Regions from separate parts of the Amycolatopsis sp. NPDC059235 genome, predicted to be linked through region 1. Evidence: riboswitches for the same ligand, from Rfam matches in the RefSeq annotation. Region 1 holds a riboswitch; the other holds the start of a gene.

What was found. A riboswitch is a leader RNA that binds a small molecule or an ion and turns the genes downstream of it on or off. The one in region 1 is predicted to bind cobalamin.
Region 2: another riboswitch for cobalamin. It lies ahead of metE (5-methyltetrahydropteroyltriglutamate--homocysteine S-methyltransferase); the one in region 1 lies ahead of ACFXI3_RS11415 (hypothetical protein).

What each region holds. Positions count from the first base shown of each region.
Region 1 covers NZ_JBHZAG010000012.1:96,906-112,093, forward strand. The annotation lists gene ACFXI3_RS11355 (hypothetical protein) at 1-38, shown strand, start outside; gene ACFXI3_RS11360 (aminodeoxychorismate lyase) at 20-865, opposite strand; gene ACFXI3_RS11365 (YgfZ/GcvT domain-containing protein) at 897-2,018, shown strand; gene ACFXI3_RS11370 (aerial mycelium formation protein) at 2,068-2,634, shown strand; gene ACFXI3_RS11375 (asparaginase) at 2,631-3,575, shown strand; gene ACFXI3_RS11380 (hypothetical protein) at 3,556-4,452, opposite strand; gene ACFXI3_RS11385 (DUF3073 domain-containing protein) at 4,660-4,842, shown strand; gene ACFXI3_RS11390 (3-hydroxybutyryl-CoA dehydrogenase) at 4,954-5,814, shown strand; gene ACFXI3_RS11395 (alpha/beta fold hydrolase) at 5,883-6,716, shown strand; gene ACFXI3_RS11400 (ECF transporter S component) at 6,709-7,494, opposite strand; gene ACFXI3_RS11405 (ABC transporter ATP-binding protein) at 7,491-9,089, opposite strand; gene ACFXI3_RS11410 (CbiQ family ECF transporter T component) at 9,086-10,165, opposite strand; gene ACFXI3_RS11415 (hypothetical protein) at 10,152-10,802, opposite strand; cobalamin riboswitch at 10,815-10,964, opposite strand; gene ACFXI3_RS11420 (Gfo/Idh/MocA family protein) at 10,993-11,886, shown strand; gene ACFXI3_RS11425 (GNAT family N-acetyltransferase) at 12,080-12,811, shown strand; gene arfB (alternative ribosome rescue aminoacyl-tRNA hydrolase ArfB) at 12,808-13,236, opposite strand; gene purM (phosphoribosylformylglycinamidine cyclo-ligase) at 13,270-14,340, opposite strand; gene purF (amidophosphoribosyltransferase) at 14,372-15,188, opposite strand, start outside.
Region 2 covers NZ_JBHZAG010000048.1:18,706-33,893, reverse strand. The annotation lists gene ACFXI3_RS27490 (ribonucleoside-diphosphate reductase subunit alpha) at 1-503, shown strand, start outside; gene ACFXI3_RS27485 (ribonucleotide-diphosphate reductase subunit beta) at 518-1,591, shown strand; gene ACFXI3_RS27480 (hypothetical protein) at 1,699-2,058, opposite strand; cobalamin riboswitch at 2,451-2,672, shown strand; gene metE (5-methyltetrahydropteroyltriglutamate--homocysteine S-methyltransferase) at 2,763-5,036, shown strand; gene ACFXI3_RS27470 (cytochrome P450) at 5,327-6,730, shown strand; gene ACFXI3_RS27465 (putative bifunctional diguanylate cyclase/phosphodiesterase) at 6,977-8,830, shown strand; gene ACFXI3_RS27460 (peroxiredoxin) at 8,895-9,353, shown strand; gene ACFXI3_RS27455 (hypothetical protein) at 9,298-10,194, opposite strand; gene ACFXI3_RS27450 (GNAT family N-acetyltransferase) at 10,233-10,757, opposite strand; gene ACFXI3_RS27445 (LCP family protein) at 10,832-12,025, opposite strand; gene ACFXI3_RS27440 (class I SAM-dependent methyltransferase) at 12,139-13,392, opposite strand; gene ACFXI3_RS27435 (alpha/beta fold hydrolase) at 13,482-14,222, opposite strand; gene ACFXI3_RS27430 (sugar isomerase domain-containing protein) at 14,289-15,017, shown strand.

The sequences.
Region 1 (15,188 bases):
ACATCGAAGCGAACGCCGCTCAGTACTCGCTCTCGTAAGCCGCCACCAGCTCCTCGTGCAGGGCCGTCGAATCCGGCAGCTCCGTCCCGTTCAGCGTGTGCACCCGGGTCACCTTCCGCACCGACGACGTAAGAAAAACGCCGTCACCGTGCAGCAAGTCGTCCACCGACAGCGGCTCCACCTTCACCGACCAACCGGCCTTCTCCGCGCCGCGGAACAACGCGTACTGCGTCGTTCCTGGCAGGATGCCAACAGTGGACGGCGGGGTGTAGAGCGTCCGTTCCTTCGCCAGGACGACCGTCGACGTCGGTCCTTCGAGGACCGAATCGTCGGTAGCGGTGAAGATCACATCCTGGGCTCCGCGACGGGCCGCCTCGCGCAGCGCGGCCATGTTCATCGCGTAGGAAACCGTTTTCGCGCCGAGCAAAAGCCACGGGGCGCGTTCGGCGAGTTCGGGGCCGAAACCGCGCTCCAGGGTCACCACGGAGACGCCTTCGGTGCGCGCCCGCAGCACCTTTTCGTCGACCTCCAGGCCCATCGCGAACGCCGTCGGCTTGCCTTCCGGATCACCGTCGACACCCCGCGTGTACACGAGTTTCAGGGCGATTTCCGGTCCGCCCTGCCACGCGTCGACGACTGCCTGCGCGGCTCGGGCGAAGCCGTCCAGGTCCGGTGCCGGCAGGTCCAGCATCGCCGCGGAACGGGCGAGCCGGTCGAGGTGCGGACGCATTTCCCGCGGCTTTTTCACTGCCACGAGGATCGTTTCGAACACCCCGTCTCCGCGCAGCAGGCCGAGGTCGTCCACCCGGAGGTGGGCGGCTTCGGGGTCGGCCAGTGAACCGTCGAGGAAGGCGAGAACGCGCATCCCCACAAGGTACTCACTTACCCTTAGGGCTATGCCGTACAGCTCGCCGCTGCTCGAAATCCCCCGCGCGGTCGCCGCGCCCGAGGGCCATCCGGAAGCCGGAGTTCCGTGGCACTGGGGCGATCCGTTCGCCGAGCAGCGCACCGCCGCCCGAGGAGTGGTCGTGATCGACCGCTCGCACCGAGAAATCCTCGCCGTCACCGGCGAGGAACGCTTGTCCTGGCTGCATTTGGTGATCTCGCAACACGTCACCGAACTCGCCGGAAACACGGGCACCGAAGCGCTCGTCCTCGACAGCCAGGGCCACGTCGACACCCATTTCGTGCTCGCGCACACCGGCGACACGGTGTACCTCGACAGCGACCCCGGCCCGCTCGTCACGAGCGCGTTGCCCAAGGGCGGCAAGCAAACCCTGCGCGAGTACCTCGAAGCGATGAAATTCTGGTCCAAGGTCGAGATTCGCGACGCGACGGAAGAACTGGCCGTTCTTTCGGTGCTCGGCCCGGAGACCGACAGCGTGCTCGGCGTCGAGCTCGGCGCCGAGCCGTACTCGGTGGCCGCGCTGCCCGAGGGCGGTTTCGCCCGGCGGATGCCGTGGCCGACGCGAGCGGGCGCGGATCTCGTGGTGCCGCGCGCTCAGCTCACTCAATGGTGGCAACGGCTCACCGACGCCGGCGCGCGTCCGGCCGGCTCGTGGACCTTCGACGCGCTGCGCGTGGAATCACGGCATCCGCGGCTCGGCGTCGACACCGACGAACGGACGATCCCGCACGAGGTCGGCTGGATCGGCTCGGCCGCGCATGTCGCGAAGGGCTGTTACCGCGGCCAAGAGACTGTCTCGAAGGTGCACAACGTCGGCCGCCCGCCGCGGTATCTCGCGCTGCTGCACCTCGACGGTTCGCCGGAGATCACGCCGGAGACCGGCGACCCGGTGAAGCTCGGCGAGCGCGTGGTCGGCCGGATCGGCACGGTCGCGCAGCACCACGAACTCGGGCCGATCGCGCTGGCGCTGGTCAAGCGCTCGGTGCCGGGCGGGGCGGAACTGCTGGCGGGCGACGAGGACCGAGTGGTCCAGGCCACTGTCGATCCGGACTCGGTGCCGGGCGAGCACGCGGCGCCCGGACGGGAAGCAGCGCAGAGACTGCGGGGCTGAAGTGAACTCGACGGTAGCGTCGTCGCGGAATGTGGAGCAGGATGTGCCCGTGATCGAAGTGCGTCCCGGCGGGCGGCGACGGATCGACCGCGTCCTCGGCCCGGGATATCTCACCGGATTAGGCGACTTGCCGCTCCCGGTGCTGCGCGAGCGGCGCGACGAGGCCGCGCAGGAAGAGACAGACCTGTCCTACCTGCGCCGGCTCCTGCACGCCCGCATCGACATCGTGCGCGCGGAACAGGAGCGCCGTTCGTCCGGCGGGGAAGCCAGCATCGTCGACCGGCTCGCGTCGATCCTCGCCGACAACGCGCTCGGCCCCGCCGCCGGTTCGGGCCGCCACCAGCAGCTCGAACCGTCCCGCGCGGGCGAGCACCGCAGGCACGCTGAGGCACTGATCGGCGACACCGGGCTCACCGACGTCGGCTCGCTCACCGACGACAAGCTCGCCGCCGCGCTGGACACGTACGCGGCCGAGGAAGCGTCTGTGTCCTCCTTTCGCCGCCAGGTCCAAGGCGTGATGGACACGCTCAACGCCGAGATCGCCGCGCGCTACAGCAGCGGAGCGGCCACTGTGGACCAGCTGCTGGACAGCGAACTGGGGCGCGTCGAGGAATGACCGGCCAGCCGATTCTCGTCGAGGTCGTCCGGAACGGGTTCGTCGAGAGCGTCCACCACGGATGCCTCGTCGTGACCGCGCCGGACGGCTCCGTCCAGTTCTCCGCGGGCGATGTGACCAGCCCGTTCTTCCCCCGGTCGGCGAACAAGCCGCTGCAGGGCGTCGGGATGCTCCGCGCCGGGCTCGGTTACGACGGCGCGGACCTGGCGCTGGGCTGCGCCTCGCATTCCGGCGAAACCGGACATCTCGAGCGCGTCGCCGCGATGCTGTCCGCGGCCGGGCTCGATCCCTCGGCGCTGGCCTGCCCGGCCGAGCTGCCGATCGGCGAGGACGCCCGGCGCGCGGCCGACGAGCCGCGGAAGATCACGATGAACTGCTCCGGCAAGCACGCGGCGATGCTCGCCACCTGCGTCGCGAACGGCTGGGACATCGAGGACTACCAGAGGCCAGGCCACCAACTACAGGTCCAGCTCGCGAAGACGGTCGAGGAGCTGACCGGCGAATCCATCGCCGCGGTCGGGGTCGACGGCTGCAGCGCGCCGCTGTTCGCGTTCTCGCCGACCGGCCTCGCCCGGTCGTTCGGCCGCCTTGTTCAGGCCGAGCCGGGCACCGACGAACGCCGGGTGGCCGACGCGATGCGCGGGCACCCGTGGCTGGTCGCGGGCACCGGCCGCGAAGACACCCGGCTGATGCAGGCCGTGCCCGGGCTGCTGTCGAAGAGCGGCGCGGAGGGCGTCCTGGCGTTCACGCTCGGCGACGGCACCGCGTGCGCGATCAAGATCGCGGACGGCAGCAAGCGAGCCTTGGCTCCGCTGGCCATGGCCGTCCTCGCTCGGCTCGGCATCGAGGCGCCGGAAGAACTGGCCGACCTGGTCCATCCGCCGGTGCTCGGCGGTGGTCAACCGGTAGGCGAGCTGCGGGTCAGTTGGAGTGCTCCTTAGCCGCGAGGTCGCCCCAGAACTCGCGCAGCTGCGAAAACAGCTCGGCCAGCTCCTCGACGTTCCCGGTGCGCAGCGCGTCGAGGATGTCGTGGACCTCCTCCGCGGTGGAGTCGGCGTCCAGCAGCGAATCGGCGAATAGCTGCACGAGACCGCCGTAATCCAGCTCGACGACCGAGTCCGCGTCGAAGCTCTCCAGCCACTGGCGGGTCTGCGAGAGCACCCGGCCGGGGCCGGAGTCGCCGAAGGTCGTCTCGATCAGCTCGCCCGCTTCGGACGCCCGCCGCAGCGCCTCGGACATCGGGGTGCGCCAGGACGCCTCCCGCGTCGGGTCGCCCGGGCCGCTGCCGAGCACGAGCTTGCGCTCGTCCGGGTCGACCAGTGAAAACCACGGCAGCGGGACGGTCCAGGTGGTGGTGAGGGTGTGCGCGGCGGTGGCGGTGAGGTCGGTCATCGCGGCCTTGGTCTGGGCGCGGGCGCGATCCGCGGTGACGCCGCCGGAGTCGAGGACCGCGATCCGCAACGCCGGCTCGGCGTCGGCGAGGAAGGTGCTCAACGCGGCGGCCGAGCGGGCGCGCACTTCGAGCGGGCACGCGAACGGGCCTTCGGCCGAGTGGCCGGCGGGGACGTCGGCCGGATCCAGCACGAGCACGTCGTTGACGAGACTCGGCGAGGGGCGTCCGTCGCGCAGCTGCGCGGGCAGCAAACGCACCGGCGCGGCCGCCTGTGACTTGAGCCACATCCACTGTTCGCGTTCGCCGATCCCGACCCGGCTGAGCCCGCCCGCGGAAACGGCCTCGACCAGCTGTTGCGCGGGGGGATCGCCCAGCGCGCGCAGAGGTTCGTACACCCGCAGATAGGCCACGAAGGGTCGGAGCACCCGAGCATCGTGGCACGCCGACCAGGGCCGATCGGCATCGACGTGCCGGTAACCGGCGTCCGGCGGACACTGTCGCGACGAGCACACCGTGCCACGTCGCATCCAACCCCCGGGACACGGTACGGTGTCAGCAGGAAAGAACTGTCGAGACGATGCGGGGCCGCCGATTCCCCCGGCCGCCCCGCCCCTGTGCGAGGGGGTCGAGCCATGGGGCGCGGCCGGGCTAAGGCCAAGCAGACGAAGGTGGCGCGCGAGCTCAAGTACAGCTCCCACGACACCGATTTCGATGCTTTGCAGCGCGAGCTGTCGAGTAGTTCCTCGGACAACCACGAGGACGACAAGCGGTACGAGGACCCGTACGACGACGGGTACGACGAGTACCGCCGTTGACGCAGGCACACGACACGCGAGGGCGGAATCGGACTGAGGTCCGAGACGCCCTCGTGCGTTGTGTGCTGCCCGTTTTCTTGCTGTCGGCGAGGTGACGAAGGAGTTGGACGGGTGAGCGACATCGCACGAGTAGGTGTGGTCGGAGCAGGGCTGATGGGCTCCGGCATCGCCGAGGTGCACGCCAGGTCCGGGTTGGACGTGCTGGTCACCGAGGTGAACCAGCCCGCTCTCGACGCGGGCAAGGCGCGCATCGAGAAGTCGCTGCAACGCGGCGTCCGCAACGGCAAGCTGGCCGCCGAGGACGCCGAAGCGGCGCTCGGGCGGCTTCGCTTCACCACGGACATCGCCGAGTTCGCCGACCGCGATCTCGTCGTCGAGGCCATCCTGGAACAGGAGCAGGCCAAGGTCGACGTGTTCCGGCAGCTGGACAAAATCGTCGAGCGCGAGGACGCGGTGTTCGCGTCCAACACCTCGTCGATCCCGATCATGAAGCTCGGCATGGCCACCGGCCGTCCGCAGCAGGTCGTCGGCATCCACTTCTTCAACCCGGTGCCGGTGCTGCCGCTGGTCGAGCTGGTCCCGTCGCTGCTGACCAGCGAGGAGACCGCCCGCCGGGCCGAGGAGCACGCCACCGGCGCGCTGGGCAAGACGGTGATCCGGTCGCAGGACCGGGCCGGGTTCATCGTGAACTCACTGCTGGTGCCGTACCTGCTGTCGGCGATCCGGATGATCGAATCGGGCTTCGCCTCGGCCGAGGACATCGACCGCGGCATGGAGCTGGGCACGGCGCATCCGATGGGTCCGCTGCGGCTGTCCGACCTGATCGGCCTCGACACCATCAAGGCGATCGCGGACTCGATGTACGCGGAGTTCAAAGAGCCGCTGTACTCGTCGCCGCCGCTGCTGCTGCGCATGGTCGACGCCGGGCTGCTCGGCAAGAAGACCGGCCGCGGGTTCTACTCCTACTCCTGACTTTAGTTGCGGGCCTGATCCACTTTTCCCCGCTGTGCTGGGCCGGGCGGGTCGCTTGACTGTGCGGCATGACTTCGACGTTCGTCTTCGCCGCCGGTGCCAACGGCGTGTCCGCCGCCCCGCCGGAACTCGTGCTGCGCGGGTATCGCGGGGTGGGGGTGCCGCAGCCGGAGCAGCAGTTTCGGCTGTCGTACCAGGCTCCGCAGGCTCTCGGCGCGTTCGCCACGGAACCGTCGGCGCTGGCCGGCGTGACCGTGGCCGACCAGGTCGCGACCACTGTGGACGTCGTCCGCCGCGCCGCCACGCTGGGTCCGGTCGTGCTGGTCGGGTCGAGCATCGGCGGCGCGCTGGTCACGCTCGTCGCCGAAGAGGTCCCGGATCTGGTGTCGGCGCTGGTCTACGACGCCGCGTTCTGCTGTGTCGATCTGCCGACGCCGGAGGAGTACTTGGCGACGCCCGAAGCCGCGTCGTCGCAGGTCGGGGCGATGCTCGGGTTCATCGCGGCCGATCCGGCGGTGATCGGTGCGATGCGGTTCAACTGGCGGTCTTCGTCGGCGGAGGCGTTGACGGCGGCGAAGGCGGCTCTTTGCGCGGACGCCACCGACGGCGAGTTCTACGCCTTGCTCAACGCGATGGCCCCGGACGACATCATCGGCCGCAGCTCGACCGATTCGCGCGGCACGCCGGAGCGGTGGGGGCGCGTCCCGCGCTTCTACGTCCGGCATCTCCAAGACCGCCTGGTGCCGCTCGCCCTGCAGGACCGGATGATCGCCGAGGCCGACGCACGCACGCCCGGCACGCAGTTCGAGGTGCACGACATCGACACGTCGCACTTCCCGAACGCGGCCGGCATGGCTCAGTTCGTCGAGGTGCTGGACAAGGTCGGCCAGTCGCTCAGCTGAACGCGGCTCGTCGTGCGGCCCGGCGCAGCACCGTCAGGATCGCCGGGCCCAGCACGAGGATCGCGACCAGATTCGTGAGCGCGCGGCCGGTGTCCCAGCCCAAAGTGGACGTCAGCACGGTGAAGACCAGGAACCGGTGCAGGTTTTCGCCGAGCGGGCCGCCCGGGACGAAGTCCAGCGCGGTGTGGCTCGCCAGGAACGGCCAGGTGAAGAGGCTCATCGCGAGGCCGTAGAAGTAGGCGGCAACCACGCCGTAGACCGCCAGCATCGCGATCTCCCACCGGCCCTTCACCCGGCGCGGCAGCAGCCCGGCACCCAGGCCGACCAGCGACGACGCCAGCATCTGGAACGGCAGCCACGGCCCGACCCCGCCGGTGAGCAGCGCGGACGCGAACAGCGACGTCGAGCCGAGGACGAACCCGAAGCCTGGCCCGAAGACCCGCCCGGCCAGCACGAGCAGGAAGAACACCAGCTCGATCCCGCCGGTGCCAGCGCCCAGCGGACGCAGCGCGGCGTTCACCGCGGACAGCACGCCGAGCAGCGCGAGCGCCTTCGCGTCGAGTCCGCCGCTGGACAGCTCGGCCAGCACGATCAGGATCAGCACCGGGAGTGTCACGAGAAAAACGAACGGCGCGTCGGTCACGTGTGCGGAGGTCCCGACGGTGCTGCGGGCGAGCAACGGCCAGCAGAACATCGCCAGGCCGACCACGACGGCGGCCGTCAGCACCAGCGCCGTGCGGTGCCGGATGCGGACGGCGGGGCCAAGGAAATCGGTCACGCCAACGCCTTCGCCACCGCGTCCACGGTCAGCCACGGCTCCGGCGCGAGGATCTTCGCCACCTGCGGCGCGAAGGCGGGCGAGGCCACAACGACGTCCGCGGTCGGGCCGTCGGCGACCACTTCGCCCTCGGCCAGGACCACGACGCGGTGCGCGGCGGAGGCGACGAACTCGACATCGTGGGTGGCCAGCAGCACCGCGTGCCCCTCGGCGGCCAGGTCGGCGAGGATGGTCGCGAAGTGCCGTTTCGCCGGGTAGTCGAGGCCGCGGGTCGGCTCGTCCAGCAGCACGACCGGCGGGGCGGCGGCGAGTTGCACGGCGAGGACCAAGGCGAGTCGCTGGCCTTCGGACAGGTCTCGCGGGTTGGTGTCGTCTTCGATGCCGGGCACGAGGCGGTCGAGCAGCTTCCGCGCGGTGCCTGGTGTGACGTCCGATTCGACGTCGGCCTGTCGGCATTCCGCGCCGACTGAGTCGAGATACAGCAGGTCAGACGGGGTCTGCGGAACCAGGCCGACGCGGGTGCGGGCAGCGCGCGAGCGGAGCGTCTTCGGGTCCGCGCCTTCGACGTCGACCGTGCCGTCGGATCGGGGTCCGCTGCCCTGCAACGCCCACAGCAGCGAAGATTTGCCCGAGCCGTTCCGGCCCATCAGCGCGACAACCTCGCCGCGATCCAGCCGCAGGTCAACGCCGCGCACCGCGTTCACGCCGCCGTACCGAACCCGCACACCTCTCGCGGTGAGGACCGCTTCGCCAGAGCTTTGTGCCGCCTGAGCCGGCAGACGCTCGGCGAGGCGTTCCCTGAGCGGACTGGCGAGCCGTCGGGCGTCGCGGACCGAGAGGGGCAGCGGCGACCAGCCCGCGAGTCGTCCCAGCTCCACGATGGGCGGCGCGACATCGGTCTCGGCGAAAACCTCCGCCGGCGGACCGGACACCACGGTGCCGTCGCCGGGCAGGTAGAGCAGGCGGTCGGCGTACTGCGCGACGCGTTCCATCCGGTGCTCGGCGACGACAACCGTCGTGCCCAAGTCGTGCACCAGCCGCGTGATCGCGGCCAGCACCTCCTCGGCCGCGGTCGGGTCGAGCGCCGATGTCGGTTCGTCCAGCACCAGCACGCTCGGATGCGCCGTGAGCACCGCGCCGATCGCGACGCGTTGCTGCTGCCCGCCGGAGAGCGTCCGAAGTGGACGGTCGCGGAGTTCGGCGATGCCCAGCAGGTCAAGGGTTTCCTCGACGCGTTTGCGCATCACGTCCGGCGCGACAGCGAGCTGCTCCATCGCGTAAGCCAGTTCTTCCTCGACGGTGTCGGTGACGAATCCGGCCAGCGGATCCTGCCCGACCACGCCGACCACCGACGCCAGTTCGCGCGGCGGATGCGTCGCGGTGTCGAGCCCGGCGACCGCGACGCGTCCAGCCAGCTTGCCGCCGGTGAAATGCGGGACGAGACCGTTGATCGCCCCGAGAAATGTCGACTTGCCGACACCGGTACGCCCGGCGACCAGGCAGAGCTCGCCTTCCTCGATCACGAGGTCGACGTCCCGGAGCACCGGCCGGTCCGCCCCGTCGTAGGTGACGCTGACGTGCGAGAACTCGATCATCGGGCGACCTCCGACACCAGCGCCGGACGCGGCGCGAACCAAGCGGGCAGCACACTGATCAGCACCGCGACGGTCGGCAGCAGCGGCAGCTCCGGCCAGGTCAGCGGGCTGGCCGGGGTGGTGAGCGACACCGGGTCGGCAATCAGCACGAGCACCGCGGTCGTGACGCCGCACAGCGCGACCAGCGTCTCCGGCAGCCGCCACGGATCGGGCCGGTAGGTCGTTCGCCGGATCTGCCGTCCGCCCAGCACGAATCCGGCGGTGGCGAGCACCAGACCGGCGATGAGCATCGGCACGCCGAGCCACGAAGCGGACCCGTCGAGCACGCCGTAAACCCCCACCGCGACGCCGACCAGCCCGGCCAGCACGCAGGTCGCGATCAGGATCCGGACGCGTGGCGAGAGATACGCGCGCCGTCCGTAGCCGCGGGAATCCATCGCCGACGCGAGCTGCAGCGATCGGTCCATGGCGTCGGCGAGCACGGGCACGAAAATCCCCTTCACGAACCGAAGGCCGCGCGTCTTGCCGGAACGCAGCCGACGCGCGCGGCGCACCCGTTGCACGCTCTCGACCAATTGCGGCGCGACGGACAACGCGACCGTGACCGCGGTACCAACCTCATACAGCGCGCCGGGTACGGCTTTGAGCAGGCGTTTCGGGTTCGCCAGCGCGTTCGCGGCCCCGATGCAGAGCACGATCGTGGCCAGCCGGAGCCCGTCGTACAGCCCGCCGAGCAGCTCCTCGGCCGAAGTAGGGCCGAGGAGCTGAATGCCGGCGGCGACGCTCGGCAGCGGGATGGTCGGCAGCGTGAACAGGATGTGGCCGCCGTCCTCGCCGCCGATCAGGATCCGGAACAGCACGCGCGACGCCAGGATCACCCCGGCGATCCAGGCGTACATCCGGAACGCCAGCGCCCACGGCGCGTCGCCGCGGCGGAGCACCACGACGAACCCGGCGACCGCGATCACGAGCGCGAGCAGAACCGGGTTCGTGGTCCGGCTCGCGGCGACGGCGAGCGCGAGCGCCCACACCCACCACGCGCCGGGATGGAGCGCCCGCGGACTACTCCGCGGCACGCCTGCGACGCACCGCGACGACCGTCCCGGCCACCGCGAGCAGCACGACGACCACGATGCCGATCACCAGGCCCCACGGGAATCCACTGTCCGAAGTGGACGCCGGGGCTTGGGCAGGCGCGGCGGCCTTGCGCACCGGCTCGGTGCGCGGCGGCGGATACTCGGTGTAGGACTTGCCGATCGCGAAGGACCAGCCCTCGAACGCCCCGGCCGGCGGCTTCCAGCTCTGTGCGCCGACCTGCGCCGACTCCCATTTGCCGCCGTTGGTGGCGGTCCAGAAGCTCCACGACGCCTTCTCCGGCGGCATCCCGGTGCAGGCTTGGTCAGCGGGCTTGCCCTCGATCTTGCACATCACGGCCAGGCCGTATTTGCCCGCGCCGGCGAGTTCGAAACCCGCGTTCTGCAGGGCGGTGACGCCGTTTTCCTGCTTGCCGGGCGCGCACCGGATGAGGGTTTCCCCGCCCAGCCCCTGGAAATCGACGATTACCGTGACGCCGTTGTCGTCCTGGCAATAGCCGTCGGCGCCCTTGCCGGGCGTGGTCGCGGAGGCGGAGGACGCCCCGCCTAAACCGGTGGCGACGAGAAGAGCGCAGCCGGCGAGGACTCGCCCCCAGTGCCGCGCGTGCACGAATCGCATGTCAGATGTACCTCGCATCGATCGGACCACGACGGGCGATCCGGCTCGCGGTCCCTCGAGGGGCCGCTCACGGTTGCGGGCCAGCGCCGGATTCTCACCGGCTTCCCCCGTTCGTGGCGAAGAACTTGTCGACGTTAACGCACCGCAGGCCCCGCTGGAAGCGACCGCGGCCACACCTACACTTCCGGGCGTGGGACAGGACCAGCTGCGCGTCGGCCTCGTAGGAACCGGACCGTGGGCCACCACGGTGCACGCTCCCGGGCTCGCGGATCATCCAGGGACCGTGCTCAGTGCCGTGTGGAGCCGTCGGCCGGAGGCCGCCGCCGCGCTCGCGCAGGCCTACGACGCCGTGCCGACCAGCGATCTGGACGAGCTGTTCGAGCAGGTCGACGCGCTCGCGTTCGCCGTACCGCCGACCGTGCAGGCCGAGCTGGCGACCCGGGCCGCGGAGGCGGGCAAGCACCTGATCCTCGAGAAGCCGATCGCCCCCGACCTCGCCTCGGCGCAGCGTCTCGCCGACGCCGTGACGTCCGCTGGCGTCGCGTCGCTGGTGATGCTGACGCTGCGGTTCGCTCAGCAGACGCGCGATTGGCTGGACGGCGTCACCGCTGCTGGCGGTTGGCGAGGCGGCAGCGTGCGGTGGCTGTCCGGCGCATTGCTCGCCGGGAAGTACGCGACCTCGGCCTGGCGGCAGGATCCGGCTGCCGGCGCGCTCGCCGACATCGGCCCGCACGCGTTCGACCTGCTCGACGCCGCCCTCGGCCCGATCACCGACGTCCTCGCCGCGCACCGCGGTCCCGAGGACCTGTGGCAACTGCTGCTCGAACACGAAGGCGGCATCACGAGCACCGCGACGCTCAGCCTGCGCCTGCCGGTGCAGCCGACGGTGGTCGAGTACTCGGTCTTCGGCGAGCACGGCTTCCGCACCCTCGGCCGCACCGGCACGGCGAACGACGCGTACACCGCGCTGCTGGACGATTTCGCCGCGATGGTGTCGTGCGGAACGACCACGCATCCCTGCGATGTCCGGCGGGGCGTGCACCTGGCTCGGATCGTGGACCAGGCGCGCGCCGCTCTTCGCTGAGCCCGTTTATTCGCTTGCCCGGCCTGAGACGATGAACGGGAAGTTCGTTTCGGACGAAGGAATGCCTATGTGCTCCGCCACGGCCCACTCCGGCCGCGTGGCCTGAGCTGTTCGGCCTGCGCGCCGGTCGTGGGGTTCGCCCTGCCCGGTTCTTGTGCTGCATTCCTTCTTTCTCGAAAGGCTTCCACCAGAGATGTCCGCCCTTCAGGCCTACGTCCGCGCGACCGCACCGATCGGCCGCGACACCGAGCGCATCGGCCCGTTCCTGGCGACTTTCGCCGAGGACAGCTCGCATCCGATGGAGAACTACGCCATCCCCGATGACAGCGCCGCACCCACGCCCGCTGAGATCGCTCTGTTGATTTCCGCTTACCAGCAACGAAATCTCCTGCCGCGGCTGGAGTTCTTCACCGACGCCGCTCCCGACGTCGAGAAATCCCTTGTCACCGCAGGCTTCACGCTGGAACGACGCGTGCCGGTGATGACCTGCACTGCCGAAGACCGCGTCGATTGCGGCGCACCGGAGCACGTTCAGCTTCGGGAACCGTTGTCCGACAACGAATTCCGCCGCCTGCGGTCCGTGCAGAATGTCGCCTTCGGCGAGTCTCCGGAGGTGTCGGATGCTGATGTCGAACGCAACCGCAACTACCTGACCGTCCTGGCCGAACACGGCGAAACCATTGTGGGCGGCGGAATCGCGCTGGACATCGTCTCCGGTGCAACAGAAATCGTCGGCATCGCGGTGGCGGCCGAGTACCGCGGCCAAGGCATCGCGGCGGCAATCACCGCGTACCTAACGCGCCTCGCCCACGAACGCGGCGCACGGACGGCTTTCCTCACACCAGGCGATGTCGGCATCGGGACCGTGTACCGCCGCGCGGGCTACCAAGTCGCCGGTGAGTGCGTGCACCTGTCGCTGACCTAATCGTCGTACCGGCCGCCGCGACCACGCTTCACATCACTGCGGCGCTTCTTCGCCGCCAAACGGCGTTCCTTCGAGCCTCGCGAAGGCTTGGTCGGACGCCGTTTGGCAGGCGGCGGCGCGGAAGCCTTCGTCAACACGTCGGCCAACCGCTCCCGGGCCGCGTCGCGGTTCATCAGCTGGGAGCGGTACTCGCTGGCCGCGATGGTCAGCACGCCGTCGACCAGACGCGTGCCCAAACGGGCCGTGATGCGTTCCTTCAGCGCGGGCGGGATCACGGCGGAGCTCGCGACGTCGAACGACAGCTCGACGCGCGAGTCCGTCGTGTTCACGCCCTGTCCGCCCGGTCCCGAGGACCGGGAGAACCGCTCTCGCAGTTCGGCGCCCGGGATCACGAACCGGGCGCCGACGCGTACGTCCTCCGCCATGTCTTCAGTGTCTCAAGACGTGGCAAGCGGCTTTCAGAACCGCGGGTGGTCGCCGGACAGCACCGCGCGCGGGCCGTCCGGGTCTTCGGCGGGCTGGACGTCGCCGAGAATCCACGCGGGCACGTGCCGCGCGGTGAGCACCGCCAGCGCCCGGTCGACGTCCTCGGCCGACACGATCGCGACCATGCCGACGCCCATGTTGAACGTCTTCTCCAGCTCCGCGCGCTCGACCTTGCCGCGCTGCCCGATCAGCGCGAACACCGGAGCCGGCGTCCACGTGCCGCGTTCGAGCTTGGCGACCAGGCCGCGCGGCATCACGCGCGCGAGGTTGGCCTCGAGGCCGCCGCCGGTGATGTGCGCGAACGTGCGCACCTCGGTCTCGGCGACCAGCGCGAGGCAGTCCTTCGCGTAGATCTTGGTGGGCTCGAGCAGTTCCTCGCCGAGGGTGCGGCCGAACTCCTCGACGTGCCCGTCCAGCGGCATCCGCGCGATGTCCAGCAGCACGTGCCGGGCCAGCGAGTAGCCGTTGGAGTGAAGGCCGGACGAGCCCATCGCGATCACGACGTCACCGGGGCGGACCTTCTCCGGCGAGAGCAGCGCGGACGCCTCGACCGCGCCGACGCCGGTGGCCGACAGGTCGTAGTCGTGCTCGCCCATCAGGCCGGGGTGCTCGGCCGTCTCGCCGCCGAGCAGCGCGCAACCAGCCTGAACACAGCCCTCGGCGATGCCGCCGACCAGCGCCGCGATCTTCTCCGGCACGACCTTGCCGACCGCGATGTAGTCCTGCAGGAACAGCGGCTCGGCCCCGGTGACGACGAGGTCGTCGACCACCATCGCGACCAGGTCGATGCCGACCGTGTCGTGCTTGTCGAGCGCCTGCGCGACCGCGATCTTGGTGCCGACGCCGTCCGTCGACGACGCGAGGATCGGCTCTTTCCACTTGTCGAGCTTGAGGGAGAAGAGCCCGGCGAAACCGCCGACCCCGCCGCGCACCTCGGGCCTCGTGGCTCGCTCGGCGTGTGGCTTGAGCAGCTCGACGGCCTGGTCACCGGCGTCGATGCTGACCCCGGCGGCTGCGTACGTGGCGCTCGTGGACTCGCTCACGGAAGCGGACTCCCTACTGGACATGCTTGGTTCACGGACGCCGGACGGCGTCTTCGGCACCGTACCCGGCCGCACTGACGGGAGCGGCCGCGCCACCTGCGGCGTCCATGCTTTCGAGCAGGTGCTTGCCGATGAGCGCGTCTTCGGGCAGCGCGATCGGGTACTCGCCGGAGAAGCAGGCCGTGCACAGCCGCGACTTCGGCTGCTCCGACGCCGCGACCAGGCCGTCCAGCGAAATGTAGCCGAGCGAATCGGCTCCGATCGACCGGCGGATGCCGTCGAGGTCGACGCCGTTGGCGACGAGTTCGGCGCGCGAGGCGAAGTCGATGCCGTAGAAGCACGGCCACCGCACCGGCGGCGACGCGATCCGCACGTGCACCTCGAGTGCGCCTGCCTCGCGCAGCATCCGCACGAGCGCGCGCTGGGTGTTGCCGCGGACGATCGAGTCGTCCACCACGACCAGGCGCTTGCCGCGGATGACGTCGCGCAGCGGGTTCAGCTTCAGCCGGATGCCGAGCTGCCGGATGGTCTGCGACGGCTGGATGAAGGTGCGCCCGACGTAGGCGTTCTTGACCAGACCGGTGCCGTACGGAAGGCCGGAGCCCTGCGCGTACCCGATCGCGGCCGGGGTGCCGGACTCCGGCACGGGCATCACGAGGTCGGCGTCCACCGGGTGCTCGACGGCCAGCTTGCGGCCGATCTCGACGCGCGTGGCGTGCACACTGCGGCCGGCGATCGACGTGTCCGGGCGCGCGAGGTAGACGTACTCGAAGACGCAGCCCTTGGGCTCCGGGTTCGCGAACCGCGACGAACGCAGCCCCTCGGCGTCGATGGCGATCAGCTCGCCC
Region 2 (15,188 bases), on a different contig from region 1:
TGAAGGCGCTGTACGCGACCGCTTTCGAGATCGAGTCGAAGTGGATCGTGGACGCCGGTTCGGTGCGCCAGAAGTGGATCGACCAGGCCCAGTCCCTGAACCTGTACATCGCGGCGCCGAGCGGGCGCAAGCTCGACGAGCTGTACCGCTACGCCTGGCACAAGGGCCTCAAGACCACGTACTACCTGCGGGCGCAGTCCGCGACGCACGTGGAGAAGAGCACCCTGCGCGGCACCGACGGCAAGCTGAACGCCGTCTCCGCCACCCCGGCTCCGGCCGCTCCGGCCGCCGCTGCTCCCGCCGCGGCTCCCGCTGCTCCCGCTCCCGCTGCCGCGCCTTCGCCGTCGCCGTCCGCCGCGGTTCCGGCCGCCTCTCCCTCGCCGTCGCCTGCCGCGGCTGTTCCCGCGGAGCCGAAGGAGATGCCGAAGACCGACGTCGACTTCGTCGCCACCGAGGGCGCTGCCTGCCGGATCGACGACCCCGACTGCGAAGCCTGCCAGTAAGGAATCCCTGAACCATGACGAACGTGGAAACGACGGACGCGACCGGCCTCGGCGAGATCGAGGTCGGCGCGGCCCGGATCAACGTCGACGACAAGCGCATGATCAACGCGCGCGCCGACGTCAACCAGCTGCTGCCGATGAAGTACCGGTGGGCCTGGGACAAGTACCTCGCGGCGTGCAACAACCACTGGATGCCGACCGAGGTCGCGATGCAGGCCGACATCGCGCTGTGGAAGTCGCCGGACGGCCTCACCGAGGACGAGCGGCAGATGCTCAAGCGCAACCTCGGCTTCTTCGCGACGGCGGAATCGTTGGTGGCCAACAACATCGTGCTCGCGGTGTACCGGCAGATCACCAACCCGGAGTGCCGCCAGTACCTGCTGCGCCAGGCCTTCGAGGAGGCCGTGCACACGCACACCTTCCAGTACATCTGCGAAAGCCTCGGCCTGGTCGAGGGCGAGCTGTTCAACATGTACCGCGAGGTCCCGTCCATTTCGGACAAGGACGCGTGGGCGCTGAAGTACACGCAGAACCTGGAAAACCCGGACTTCGAGACCGGCACGCCGGAGGCCGACCAGGCGTTCCTGCGCGACCTGGTGGCGTTCTACGTGATCTTCGAGGGCATGTGGTTCTACACCGGTTTCGCGCAGATCCTGTCGCTGGGCCGGCGGAACAAGATGGTCGGCATCGCCGAGCAGTACCAGTACATCCTGCGCGACGAGTCGATCCACCTGAACTTCGGCATCGACTGCATCAACCAGATCAAGATCGAGAACCCGCACCTGTGGACCGAGGAATTCCAGGCCGAGATCCGCGGAATGCTGCAGGACGCGTGCGAACTGGAAGTGAAGTACGCCCGCGACACCATGCCGCGCGGCATGCTCGGCCTGTCGGCTGACCTGTGCGAGCAGTACATGCACTTCATCACCGACCGCCGCGCCCAGCAGATCGGCCTGACCCCGATCTACGGCGAGAACGAAAACCCGTTCCCGTGGATGTCGGAGGCGATGGACCTGAAGAAGGAGAAGAACTTCTTCGAGACCCGCGTCATCGAGTACCAGTCCGGCGGGGCCCTCGACTGGGACTGATCCCACCCCGAGGCAACTGCTGAAACTCGGCCGCACCCTGGGCAGCCAGGGTGCGGCCGAGTTCGTTTACCCGGCACCAGACCGGCCGCCGCGGCCAGTCCGCTTCGTCACTTCAGTGCCGACACCACTCCAAACGTCGCAAGGTCGTGCGGCTCCGCCAGGATCGACCAGCCCAGCATGTGCCCGGATTTCGCATCCACCGTGACGGTGAGCACGTTTCCCCTGGGAGCCTTGCTTCCCGGAGGCACCTTGGCGGCGTGCCCGACGAAGTTTCCGGTCATTTGAATCAAATACACCGGATCGTTGGCTTCGGGCTGCGTTCCGTCAATATGCTTGAGCGTGTTGCGGTCGGTTTCTACATACTGAATAGCGGACGGACTGTCCTCGTCATTCGCGGCAGCCAACCTCTTCGCCGTACTCAGCAGGTCGGCGGGAGTAGGCGGCGTGACGTTGCTTTCGGCAGACATCTTCTCCGTCCTGTCCACACAGGGCTTGCGCTTTTCAGCACGCATTCCGGGCGAGACCCGCCGCTCGCACAAGAGCCGAGAACAACTCCGCAGTTTGTCCGCCCTGGCGCACCCGAGGAACCGCCGACCGGGTGACAAGTCAGACTACGAAGACCTCCCGGTACATGACTATTTTCGGGCAGAGACTGAAGAATAATGAGCCCCTGTGGCTATCCAGCGAGCAATAGCGAAGTCTCAACAGACAATGCGCCGAAAACCTGAGCCGCACGCGGTGCCGCTCCCTCCACCAGCAGCTCAGCCTGGCTCGCCAACGCGCTCACCGGGGCCAAGCCGCCAGGCGACGAGCACCTTGACACCCCCTCCCGCACCCCGGGACCTTGCCCAAACCCGCTAAACTTCCCCACGCCACTGGTTCGTCAGAACGCACCCGCGCTCTGACGAGGCAACAGGGAACCCGGTGCGATTCCGGGACTGCCCCGCAGCGGTATGTGGGAACGAAAGCTGTCACCGCGAACGCGGTAAAGCACTGGGCGCCCCGCCCGGGAAGCGACAGCCGGTAGGCACGAGCGACACGCCCACGAGTCCGAATACCTGCCAATGGCACGCACGCCGACGGCGTGCGTGAGTCCGGGCCTCGCGGGACAGGGCGCCGACCGAAGCACGACGTTTCCGCGTGCCCGGGCTCTTCCGGCGAGCACGTGAGGATGCATGCTGTGAACACCATCGGCACCACGATTCTCGGCTACCCGCGAATCGGCCCGGCCAGGGAACTGAAACGGGCACTCGAGGCCTACTGGGCAGGCACCGGCACCGAGGAAGAACTCCAGGCCACCGCCCGACGGCTGCGCGAGCAAACCTGGACCGCCCTGCGCGACCAAGGCCTGGACTCAATCCCCTCCAGCACCTTCTCCCTCTACGACCAGGTACTGGACACCACCGCCCTCTTCGGCGCACTGCCGCAACGCTTCACCCGCCTAGGCCTCTCCCCTCTGGACACCTACTTCGCCGCCGCCCGCGGCGTCCCGGACGCCCCCGCACTGGAAATGACGAAGTGGTTCGACACCAACTACCACTACCTCGTCCCGGAACTGGGCCCGGACTCCCGATTCGCCCTCACCGGCACCGCCCCGGTCGACGAGGTTCGCGAAGCCCGCGCCCTCGGCATCACCCCGCGTCCGGTGCTCGTCGGACCGGTCACCTTTCTCTTGCTGGCCAAGGCGACCCAGCCCGGATTCAGCCCGCTGGAACTGCTGGACGAACTTCTCCCCGCGTACGCCGAATTGCTCGGCAAGCTGGCCGACGAGGGCGTCGAATGGGTCCAGTTGGACGAGCCGGCCTTCGCGGCCGACCGAACGAACCAGGAGTTCAACGCGCTCACCCGCGCCTATCACTGGCTGGCAAAGGAAAAACACCGGCCGAAGCTCTTGGCAGCCGGATACTTCGGCAGCCTCGGCCGAGCACTCGGCATACTGGCGCGCTCCCCCATCGAAGCAGTAGCCGTCGACCTGGTGACCGACGCGTCCTTTGTAGACAAAGTGGCCGCCGAAGACGCGTTACGGGACAAGGAAGTACTCGCCGGAGTAGTGGACGGCCGCAACGTCTGGCGCACCGACCCCGGCGTCGCACTGGCCCGCGCAGCGCGGCTGAAGGCCACCGCAGCTCACGTAAGCATCTCGACGTCGTGCTCGCTGCTGCACGTCCCTTACGACGTCGAAGCGGAGACAGATCTCAACCCACGCCTGAAGAATTGGCTCGCCTTCGCCCGGCAGAAAGTGGACGAGGTCGTCTTGCTCGGCCGAGCCCTCCACGGCGAGGACGTCGACCTCAGTCCAGCGCGGGCCGCCGTCGCCGATCGAGCCAGCGCTGCGGAGCTCAACGACGCCGACGTCCGCGCTCGCGTCGCAGCGCTCCGGCCGGAGGACACCGTCCGCACCCCATACGCAGAACGTGCTGCAGCGCAACAGAAATCACTCAATCTTCCGCCACTGCCGACCACCACCATCGGCTCCTTCCCGCAAACCGGCGAGGTCCGCCGAGCCCGAGCGGCACACCGCGCAGGCAAACTCGACGACACGGCGTACCGGGACGCGATGCGCACCGAGATCGAGCGGGTCGTGCGGCTTCAGGAAAACCTCGGCCTCGACGTCCTGGTACACGGCGAGCCGGAACGCAACGACATGGTCCAGTACTTCGCCGAACAACTGACCGGATTCGCGGCGACAACCCTCGGCTGGGTCCAATCGTACGGATCCCGTTGTGTCCGCCCGCCGATCCTGTTCGGCGACGTCTCCCGTCCGAAGCCGATGACCGTCGAATGGACCCAGTACGCGCAAAGCCGCACCGACCGGCCGGTGAAAGGCATGCTGACCGGCCCCGTCACGATCCTGGCCTGGTCATTCGTCCGCGACGACCAGCCACTGCCCGACACCGCACGCCAAGTCGCCCTGGCAGTCCGGGACGAGGTCGCCGACCTGGAGGCCGCCGGAATCCGCATCGTGCAGGTCGACGAACCAGCATTGCGCGAACTGCTCCCGCTGCACACGGCGGACCGCGAGGCGTACTTCGACTGGGCCGTGCCCGCGTTCCGGCTGGCCACCTCGGGCGTCGCGGAAACCACGCAGATCCACACGCACATGTGCTATTCGGAGTTCGGCGACGTCCTCCCCGCGATCGACGCCCTCGACGCCGACGTCACCAGCATCGAAGCCGCCCGCTCGAAAATGGAGGTGCTCGCCGACCTGAACGAAGCAGGCTTCGCCCGCGCCGTCGGCCCCGGCGTGTACGACATCCACTCACCGCGCGTGCCGGACCAAACCGAACTGACCAGCCTGGTGCGCACGGCACTCGGCGCGGTTCCGGCGGAGCGGCTGTGGATCAACCCGGACTGCGGCCTCAAGACCCGCGGCTACGCCGAAGTCGAACCGGCGCTGCGGCACCTGGTCGGCGCGGCCCGGGAACTGCGCGCCGAACCTCGCTGACCCGCCCCGGTGCCGGGCGGCCTGCCGCGCCGCCCGGCACCGGGCCGAGGATCACCCGAACGGCAGCCCCGCGAGGTATTGTCAGAACGTCAATAACAGGGGACCGTGGACGCGACCGATACCCTTGCCGGGAGGTGGTCGTCATGGCGGACGTGACCGGAAAAGCGGGAATCCCGACGACTGGCGGCGCGCTCGGCCGGGCCGCCCGGGTCGGCCCCGACGCGCTCGGCACCCTCGCCCACGCCGGGAGCGACGGCGTCACGAGGCTGTCGGAAAACCTGCGCGGCCGGATGCCCCCGCTGACCGCGATCCCGTTGCCGCGCAAGGTGGACGAACGCTGGCTCGGCGCGCACTGGCCGGTCCGCGAACTCGCGGCTCCGCCGGCGGGCAGCGGCCTGAAGCCGATCCTCGGCGACGACGGGCCGCCGCTGATCGGCCACACGCTCGACGGGATGCGGTTCGGCCTCGACTTCAGCCTGCGCCGCTTCGAGCAGTTCGGCCCGGTGTCGTGGATGGGCGTGTTCGGCCAGCGGATCGTGACGCTGTCCGGACCCGACGCCACCCAGACCGCGCTCGTGAACAAGGACAAGGCGTTTTCCCAGGAGGGCTGGAAGTTCTTCATCGAGCGGTTCTTCGAGCGCGGGCTCATGCTGCTCGATTTCGGCGAGCACCACCTGCATCGGCGGATCATGCAGGAGGCGTTCACGCGCGACCGGCTCCGCGGTTACGTCGCGCAGATGGGCCCGGCGTTGCGCGAAGGCGTCGCCGCGCTGCCGTCCGGCCGCCCCCAGCTGTACTGGGCGTTCAAACAGCTGACGCTGGACGTCGCGACGCAGGTTTTCATGGGCATGCGCTCCGCCGCCGATGCCGAGCGCATCAACCGCGCGTTCGTGGCCGCTGTGCGCGCCGGTACCGCCGTGGTGCGATATCCGGTGCCTGGCGGTCGCTGGGCCGCGGGTTTGCGCGGCAGGCGGACGCTGGAGCGCTATTTCGGCGAGAACCTGGCGGCGAAGCGCGACGCGGACGGTGAAGACCTGTTCTCCGCGCTCTGCCACGCGGCTTCCGAGGACGGCGACCGGTTCAGCGACGCCGACATCGTCAACCACATGATCTTCCTGATGATGGCCGCGCACGACACGACCACCATCACCGCCAGCGCGATGGCCTACTACCTCGCGAAACACCCGGAATGGCAGGAGCGCGCCCGCGAGGAGTCGCTGCGCCTCGGCGACGACCTGCCGGACCTGGAAGCGCTGGAGAGCCTCGAAACGCTGGATCTCGTGATGAAGGAGGCGCTGCGGCTGCGCGCGCCGGTGCCGTCGCTGGCGCGAAAGACCACAAAGGACACTTCCGTCCTCGGCCACTACCTGCCGGAAGGCACGATGGTCGCGGTCTCGCCGACGCTGAACCACTACTCCCCCGAGCACTGGACCGATCCGCACCGCTTCGACCCCGAGCGGTTCGGCCCGGACCGCCGCGAGGACAAATCGCACCGGTTCGCGTGGATGCCGTTCGGCGGCGGCGCGCACAAGTGCATCGGGCTGCAGTTCGGCGGCCTGGAGGTGAAGGCGCTCATGCACGAGCTGCTGCGGGCGCACCGCTGGTCGGTGCCCGAGGACTACGTCGCCAAGTGGGACTACGTCTCGCTTCCGGTGCCCGCCGACGGGCTGCCTGCCCGGCTGGCCTATCGTTGACGGCCGCCGAGCCGGACAGAAAGGTCGACAGCTGGAGACAAAACCGCAGTACAGGCCACCTTCGTGTACTCAAGGTGACTTGATGTCACCAGTTGTGTAGTGCCCATCACTCGTTCAGCCGGTAGACACCCTGTTTGGTCCGTGATGCCGTGGCATCACTTGCGGCCAACTCGTACCCAGTGTGGGTCTTCGGATCCTCCGCACCGGGCCTGAGCTGGTCTTTGTCCGCGTATGAAGAGGTGGAGAGTGCCGGAGCCTGGTGCCACGCCAGGGTTGGTCGACGTCGCGCGCAAGTACGCGGCGGCGCTGACTGACACCAACGGAGTAACGCTCCCTCCCGCCGAGGTGGAGCGCATCCTGCTCGACTTCGCCGGCGAGGTCGCCGAGCGACCCGAGGACACCGGCGCCACGCGCCGGTTCACCGCGCTCTTCTCCTCCGCGCCGCTCGGCATCGCCCTCACCGACGCGGCCGGAACCGTCGTCGAGGCGAACGCCGCGATGGCCCGGCTGCTCGGCACGTCCGCGATCGAGTTGCGGGACAAGCACATCGCCGATCTCGCCGCCGGGCCGCAGGACGCCGAGCGGCTGCGCGGCGCTTTCGACGGGCTGCCGCTCACCGGCGAAACCCGCCGGACCGTCCGCGGCGTGCATCTCGACCACAGCCGCGACGGCGGGCTCACCACGAACGTCACCATCACGTCGCTGCCCGGCGACCGGCCCGGGACGTACTTCCCGGTGGTGATGGCGGCCGACACCGACGACGTGCACCTGCTCGGCGAACGGCTGCGCCACCAGAACCTGCACGACCCGCTCACCGGACTGCCCAACAGCGCCGCGTTCAACGCCCAGCTGGAGGCCGCGCTCGGCTCGGGCAGCTCCGACGAGATCGCTTTGCTGTACCTGGACATCGACGGCTTCAAGGTGATCAACGACGGCCTCGGCGCCGGCATGGGCGACCTGGTGCTGAAGGCGATCTCGGGGAAGTTGAAGTCGGTGTTCGCCGGCCGGCACGAGGGCTACGTCGCCCGGCTGTCCGGCGACGGCTTCGCGGTGCTGCTGCGCGGCCCGGAGCTGACCGGGCAGAAGACGGTCGTGCTGGCCGACCAGGTGCTGGAGGAACTCAGCGAGCCGGTGTACGTCGACGGGCACGGCATCGGCGTCAGCGCGAGCATCGGGATCGTCGTGCGCCCGGCGAACGAGGGCAGCCACGGCGACCTGCTGCGCGCCGCCGAACTCGCGCTGCACCGCGCCAAAGAGGCGGGCAAGGCGCAGTGGATGCTGTTCGATCCGCAGCTCGACGCGCGAGACCGCAACCGGTACCAGCTCGGCGCGGTGATCGCCGGAGCGCTGGAGAACGGCGAGTTCTCGCTGATCTACCAGCCGACGGTCAAACTCGCGAAGCAGGACGAAATCGCCGCGGTGAACGCCGGGCTGCTCTGGAGCCATCCCGAACGCGGCGAACTCGGCCCTGAGGAGTTCTACCCGCTCGCGCAGACCACCGGCATGACCGTGCCGCTCGGCAAATGGCTGCTGCAGGAATCGCTCGGCGCGACCGCGCGCTGGCGCGAGCAGTACGGCCCGGCGGCGCCGGACGTCTGCATCCGGCTGCCGAAGCGCCTCGCCATCGACCCGGATCTGGTGCTGCTGGTCAAGAACCAGCTCGACCGGCACCGCCTGCCCGCGCGAGCGCTGCGGCTGTGCACCGACCGCGCGTCGATGTTCGACGAGGACGGCGAGGTGCTGGACTCGTTCACCGTGCTCGCCGACCTGGGCGCGCAGCTCGTGCTCACCATCTCCGGATCGTCCGACCTGGAACTGATCCCGCGGTACCGGCTCCCGGTCAAACACGTGATCCTCAGCGGCCCGGTGATCGACGCACTGGCCGGCCCGGACCCGGCGGAGACCGACGTGCGGCACCTGTCGCAGCTGGTCACGCGCGCGAAGGAACTGGGGCTGCGCATCGGCGCGGAGGGCGTGCGGGACGCCGAACACGCGGACCGCCTGCGAGAACAGGGCGTGCTGGCGGCCCGGGGTTCGTTCGTGGCGGAGTCCGCGACGGGCGACGAGGTCGACGAAATGATCGCCCGGCACGCCAGCTGACCCATCCGCCTCCGCGGCGGCTCCGAACTCCGGGCAAGACCCCCTCTGGAAGGACCTCTCCGCGATGCAGCCTGGCGACCTCGCCCCCGATTTCACCCTCCCCGACGACCAGGGCGTCGAGCGCACCCTGTCAGACCTGCTGTCCGACGGCCCGGTCGTGCTGTTCTTCTACCCCGCCGCGATGACGTCCGGCTGCACCGCGGAAAGCTGTCACTTCCGGGACCTGGCCGCGGAATTCGCCGAAGCGGGCGCACAACGCGTCGGGATCAGCCCAGATGCGGTCGGCAAGCAGCGCGAGTTTTCAGCCAAGCACGATTTCGACTACCCGCTGCTGTCCGATGTGGACGGTGCGGTGGCGAAGCAGTTCGGCGTGTGGCGCAAAATCCTGCCCTTGCACACGAAACGGCAGACGTTCGTGATCGCGGAAGACCGGCGGGTGCTGGACGTGATCAAGAGCGAGTTGAACTTCACGGCGCACGCGGATCGGGCGTTGAAGGTGCTTCGGGAGCGCGCGGAGGCATAACCGGCGTGCTGAACCCCGTCGCCAGGAGAATGATTCCGGACGGGAGCAGGTAAACGAAGAACCAGAAGAACCCGATCACGGAGAAAGCGACGAGCGCGGTGCCCGCCGCGAGACAGGAAACGCGGAACTGCCGCGGTCCGATCGCGAAAACCGGCACGGCGGCAGTGAGGGTGAAGAGCCAGTAGACCCCGGCGGTGCCGTCCGTGGCATTCGGCGAGGTGGCGATCACGACGCTCGCCACGACCGCCAGCACCGCTCCGGCGACCGCCCATCCCCGGCGGGGAGCGGAGAGACGGCCGCGGACTGCCGCGGGCCGGGCGGGGAACCGCCGGGTCAGCAATCGGGCCGCGGCCACCAGGATCAGCGCCAGCAGGCTTACCCCGGCCATGATCGCGACGCCGGTGACCGCGGGGCCGGACACCGCGGCCTCCTCGACGAGCAACTGACCGCCCCCGCGCGAAACAGTCGCCGTCGCCGGACGTCCGCTGAGAAGGGAATCGACGTAGACGAAAGTGCGTCCGGCGTAGACCACCCGCTGAGGCGGATTGCGGAATCCGCCGCGGCTTTCCCCCGTCCCCTCCAGTTCCGGTGTCGGCCGATTTCCCACCGAGAAAGTCCACACACCACCGATTTCACCGTCAAGCGGCTCTTGGAAGATCCGATAAGTCACCCCGGGACGCATCTCCAGGGTGACGACCGCTCCGGGAACCGCCGCCGGCTTCGCCGCACGCTCGACGAGCCCGTTTCCGTACGCACGCACCAACGGACCGCACAAAAGCGTCGCCGCGGCCAAACCGAGCGGCAGCAAATACCACCAAGCAGAAACGCGGCGCTTCTCCACAATTCCAGCCTAGCCGCGAATCCCCCGGCGGACGACGGTCACCTCGGCCGTTCGAGCCGCCACACCACATTCACCCCGCTGCAAGCCGACGGAATCCGCCCCTCGGTCTTCTCCTCCCCTACCTGGGAAAAGCCCAGCCGAGCCGGTACCGCGCCGCTGCGGGCGTTCTCCGAATCGTGCTTGATCAACACATGCGCGGCGTCCAGCCGCCAAGCCAGATCCACCAGCAACGCACTCGCCCGCGTCACGAAACCCTTGCCAGTCTGGGTTTTCGCGAGCCAGTACCCGATCTCCCACCCGTCGCCGCGGCGCATCAAGCCGCAGCTGCCCGCGAGTTCGTGATCCGGCGTGCAGATCGCGTAGTTGTATTCCTCGCCGCTCTCCCATTGCGAGGCCACGCGCGTCAGGAACTCGTCTCCCTTGGCCTCGTCGTAGCCGTCGATCGCCCAGGGCATCCACGCGGACAGGTGGTCCAGGGATCCCACGACGGCGGCCACCTGTGCGTCACGATGCTCCGGGCGCCAGCGAACGAGGGTGACCACACCGTCGGTGAGAGTGTCCATGCGAGCCATCCTGACAGCAGAAACGGCGGCAGGCTCGCGAATTTCGCGAAGCTGCCGCCGTTTCACAAGCCCAGTCAGTGCATCACGACGTCCGGCGGCACCTCGGTGTCGTTCTTCAGCGCGTCGAACAGCTGCCCGGACTTCTTCTTGTCCCAGTGCTGCGCCGACGCGTCGGTGATCGGCATCGTCGTGGTCGTGACGCCGTCGGAGGAAATGCCGCGCATCGCGATCGCCAGGCCCACCAGGTTGTGCACGTGGTCGCCGGTGTCCATGGTCAGCGCGTCCGGCGCGGAGCCCAGCAGCGGGAAGAAGTCGAACGGATTCAGCAGGGTCCCGGGGCTGGCGATCTGGCTCACCAGCGCCCCGATGAACTTGCGCTGGTTCGCCACCCGGTCGAGGTCCGAGCGCGGCGTCGCGTCGGCGTGCCGCATCCGGACGAAGCCGAGCGCCGAGCGGCCGTCGAGCTTCTGGCAGCCCGCCTTGATGTCGATGCCGGTCATCGGGTCGTTCATGTCCTTGTCGATGCACATGTCGACGCCGCCGATCGCGTCGACGATGTTCGCGAAGCCGCCGAAGCCGATCTCCGCGTAGTGGTCCATGCGCAGCCCGGTGGCCTGTTCGACCGTCTGGACCAGCAGTTTCGGCCCGCCGAGCGCGAACGCGGCGTTGATCTTGCTCGTGCCGTGGCCGGGGATCTTCACCTGCGAGTCGCGCGGCAGGCTCAGCAGCGTCGGTTTGGTCGAATTGTCCGGGATGTGCGCGATCATGATGGTGTCGGTGCGCTGCCCGCCCGCCTCGCCCGAGTCACCGGTGGCCAGGCGCTCCTCGTCCGCGGCGGACAGGCCCTGGCGGCTGTCCGACCCGACGATCAGCCAGTTCGTGCCCGACGCCGCGGCCGGGCGCCCCGAGTAGTCGCCGATCGCGTCCACCCGGTTGATGGTGAACTCCAGATACGCCCAGACCCCGGCGAGGAACAGCACGAACACGATGAGCAGCGTCATCAGGATCTTGCCGACGCTCCACCGGCGGCGACGGCGCGGCCGCGGCTGCTGGCCTCCGTACTCCGGCGGGTCCTGCCGCGGCGGCCCCGGCGGCGGGGGCGGGGCCTCGCCGCGCGCGCCCATCGGCCGGGTGCGGGCGTCGTAGGGGCTCTGCCCTCTGCCCGGCAGCGGCATCATCTGCGCCCGCTGCTGCTGGCGCGGGCGTGCGGGGGGCTGCGGTGGCCTGGGCGGCATCCGCCGCCTGCCGTCGTCGCCTCCGTACGTCATGGGCCTGTCTCCCCGATCCGGTGGGTGCGCGTGGCCGCACAGTGTCCTGCGCGGCCCTCCTGCGTTGGACGTGCGGGACCCTACGCGGGTTGTCCCGGAAGGGAGAGGCGGCCTCAGCGCGGGTCGGCGAACCCGAACTGGTGGACCTTCAGATGCCCCGACCGGAACCCGGCCTCGGAGTAGGCGAGATAGAACTCCCACATCCGCCGGAACACGTCGTCGAACCCGAAGCCGCGGATGTCGTCCCAGCGCTGCTGGAAGCGGTCTCGCCACAGCTTGAGCGTGCGGGCGTAGTCCTGGCCGAACTCGCGCATCCCGGCCAGTTTCAGCCGCGTGTTCTCCCGCATCCCGTCCTCGATCGCCTGCACCGACGGGATGATGCCGCCGGGGAAGACGTACTTGTGGATCCACGTGTAGGACTTGGCCGAGGCCAGCATCCGGTCGTGGTCCATGGTGATCGCCTGCAGGCCGAACTGCCCGCCGGGGCGCAAGCGCTTGCCGATCGTGGAGAAGAACGTCGGCCAGTAGGACGCGCCGACCGCCTCGATCATCTCGACGCTGACCACCGAGTCGTACTCGCCGGTGGCCTCGCGGTAGTCGCACAGCCGCACGTCGACGCGGTCGGAAAGGCCCGCCTCGGCGATCCGGGCGTCGGCGAGCACTTTCTGCTCCTTCGAGATGGTCAGCGACGTGACCTTCGCGCCGCGCGAGGCCGCGCGGATGGACAGCTCGCCCCATCCGGTGCCGATCTCCAGCACCTCGCTGCCTTGGCGCACGCCGGCGTAGTCGAGCACGCTGTCGAGCTTGCGGTGCTGCGCCTGGGTGAGCGTGTCCCCGGGGCCGAACAGCGCCGAGGAGTACATCATCGACTCGTCCAGGAACGCGCTGAACAGGTCGTTCGACAGGTCGTAGTGCCGGTGGATGTTCGACCGCGCGCCCTCGACGGTGTTCTCTTCCTCGGACGGCTGCATCCGCTCGGCGATCCGGCGGAAGCGCTGCAGGAACGGCGGCACCAACGTGGCCAGCCGCTCGGCGAACGGCGTGAGGACGCCGGCCAGGTCGTCCGCCGTCCAGTCGCCGACCAGGTACGCCTCGCCGAAGCCGATCTTCGCGTCGGCGCCGAGCCGGTGGAAGAACGCCGCGGGCCGGTGGATGCGCATCTCCGGCGCGTCCGGGCCGCCCGCGCCGAGCACGGTGCCGTCCGGGAACGTGACGCGCACGTCCAGCGATTTCACCGCGTGCCGGAACAGCGCCTCGGCCGCGCGCGCCCGCAACGGCGAGTGCGGCGGCGTGGCGAGACCGGGCCATCGGGATTCGTCGGGCACCGGCTGCGAGACCACTGTCGGATCGACTCGTGACGTGGACAAGACACTCCCTCCGAACGGGCTTTCGAGCCCTTCCCCATGATATTCCCGCTTCGTCCCCGTCGCCCTCGCGACCGGGCCGCGAATTCCGGTTACCCCGGGATGCGCAGCCGGTCGCCGGAGGGGCGGGACCAGGCCTGACGGAGAGTCTCGTCCGTCTCGCCCACTCCGATCCGGTCCAGTGTGAAAGCACACATCAGCCGGGTCCAGACCGCGGGACGGCGCAGCATCGAATGGCCTTCCCCGGCGATCTCGAACCGCGCCACCAGGTCGGTGACCTCGCGGGCGCGCGCGGCGAAGGCGTAGGACTCGGCGGGCGAGGTCATCCGGTCGCGGGTGCCGTGCGCGATCAGCACCGCGCGGCCCGCGACGGCGTCCACCGGCTCGCCCTGCGGCGTCCACGGGGCCATCGCGCACACCCCGGTCACCGCCGGATCGTCGGCGACCCGCAGCGCGACGCGGCCGCCCATGGAATGGCCGACGAGGACCACCGGGAGCCCGGGATGGTCGGCCCGGATTTGTTCCAGGGCCCAGCGGGCGTCGGGCACCGGGCTTTCCAGCCGGTCGTTCCAGCCGTACAGCCGGTTCCGCATCAGCCGGACTTCCAGCCCGTGCCGCTTTCCGGCCCGGTGCAGCGAACGGGCCAGCGGCACCATTCGCTGATACGCCAGCCGCCACGGCTGAACGACCGCGGTGCTGCGTTCGGCCCCGCCGTGCAACACGAGCGCGACCGCGCGGGTCTGCCCGGGGGCCCGCCACACCCGCACGGCCGGATCCGTCCGGCCGCCTTGCCGTTTCCCGTTCACCGGCACCCCCACTTCGATCAACTCCACGGTAATCCACCGCGAAGCGTGTCCACCCGATAGATTCGGTGCCCGGACCCGCGAGGAAGGGCAGGTGTGGTGAGCGCCACGGATCTCGTGAAGAGCACTTCGGACCAGCTTGCGGCGGCAGCGGAGGCCAACGCCGCGCAGGTGTCCGCCGCCGCGGACCTGCTGCTGGGGGTGATCCGGGCCGACGCGCTGGTCTTCACCGCCGGCGCCGGGCACTCGCTCGCGGCGGTCGCCGAGACGTTCTACCGCGCGGGCGGGCTCGCCTGCGTGTATCCGGTGTACCACCCGGAACTGCTGCCGCTGCACGGCGCGCAGCACAGCACGCGCACCGAGCGCCGCTCCGGGCTCGCCGAAGAGGTGCTGGCCGAACGCGCGCCCGGGCCGGACGACGTGCTGGTCGTGTTCTCCACGTCCGGCGTGAATCCGTACCCGGTCGAACTGGCAGCCGGCGCACGCCGCCGGGGCGCCGCGGTGATCGCCGTGACGTCGCGGGCCTGCGTCGCCGCCGCGCCGCGCCGGTCTCCCACGACGCTGGTCGAGGAAGGCAGTGTGGTGCTGGATTCGCTGGTGATTCCCGGCGACGCCAGCTATCCGGCTTCCGCGCCGCGCACCGGGCCGCTGTCCACTGTGGTCAATGCGTTTCTGTGGAACCTGATCCTGGCCGAGGTTTACGACCGGGGCACCGCCGAAGGGCTCGACGTTCCGCTGTGGCGCAGTTCCAATGTGGAGGGTGGCGACGCGGCGAACGCGGCGCTGCTGGCCAAGTACGAGCCTCGGGTTCCCGCCCTGCGCTGAGAGACGTCCGCTCCATGCGCCCCAATGAGGTTGTTCCAGCAGTGGGCCTTGAGTAGGTCCGTGAAGGACGTCTGCGGGAGCGGAGAGCGGCGTGGCGAGGGTTGACCGCGTCGCCGCAGCTGCCAGCGGCCCCGCGCCGCATGCCACCGCGCAGCCCTGCGGGGGAGACCC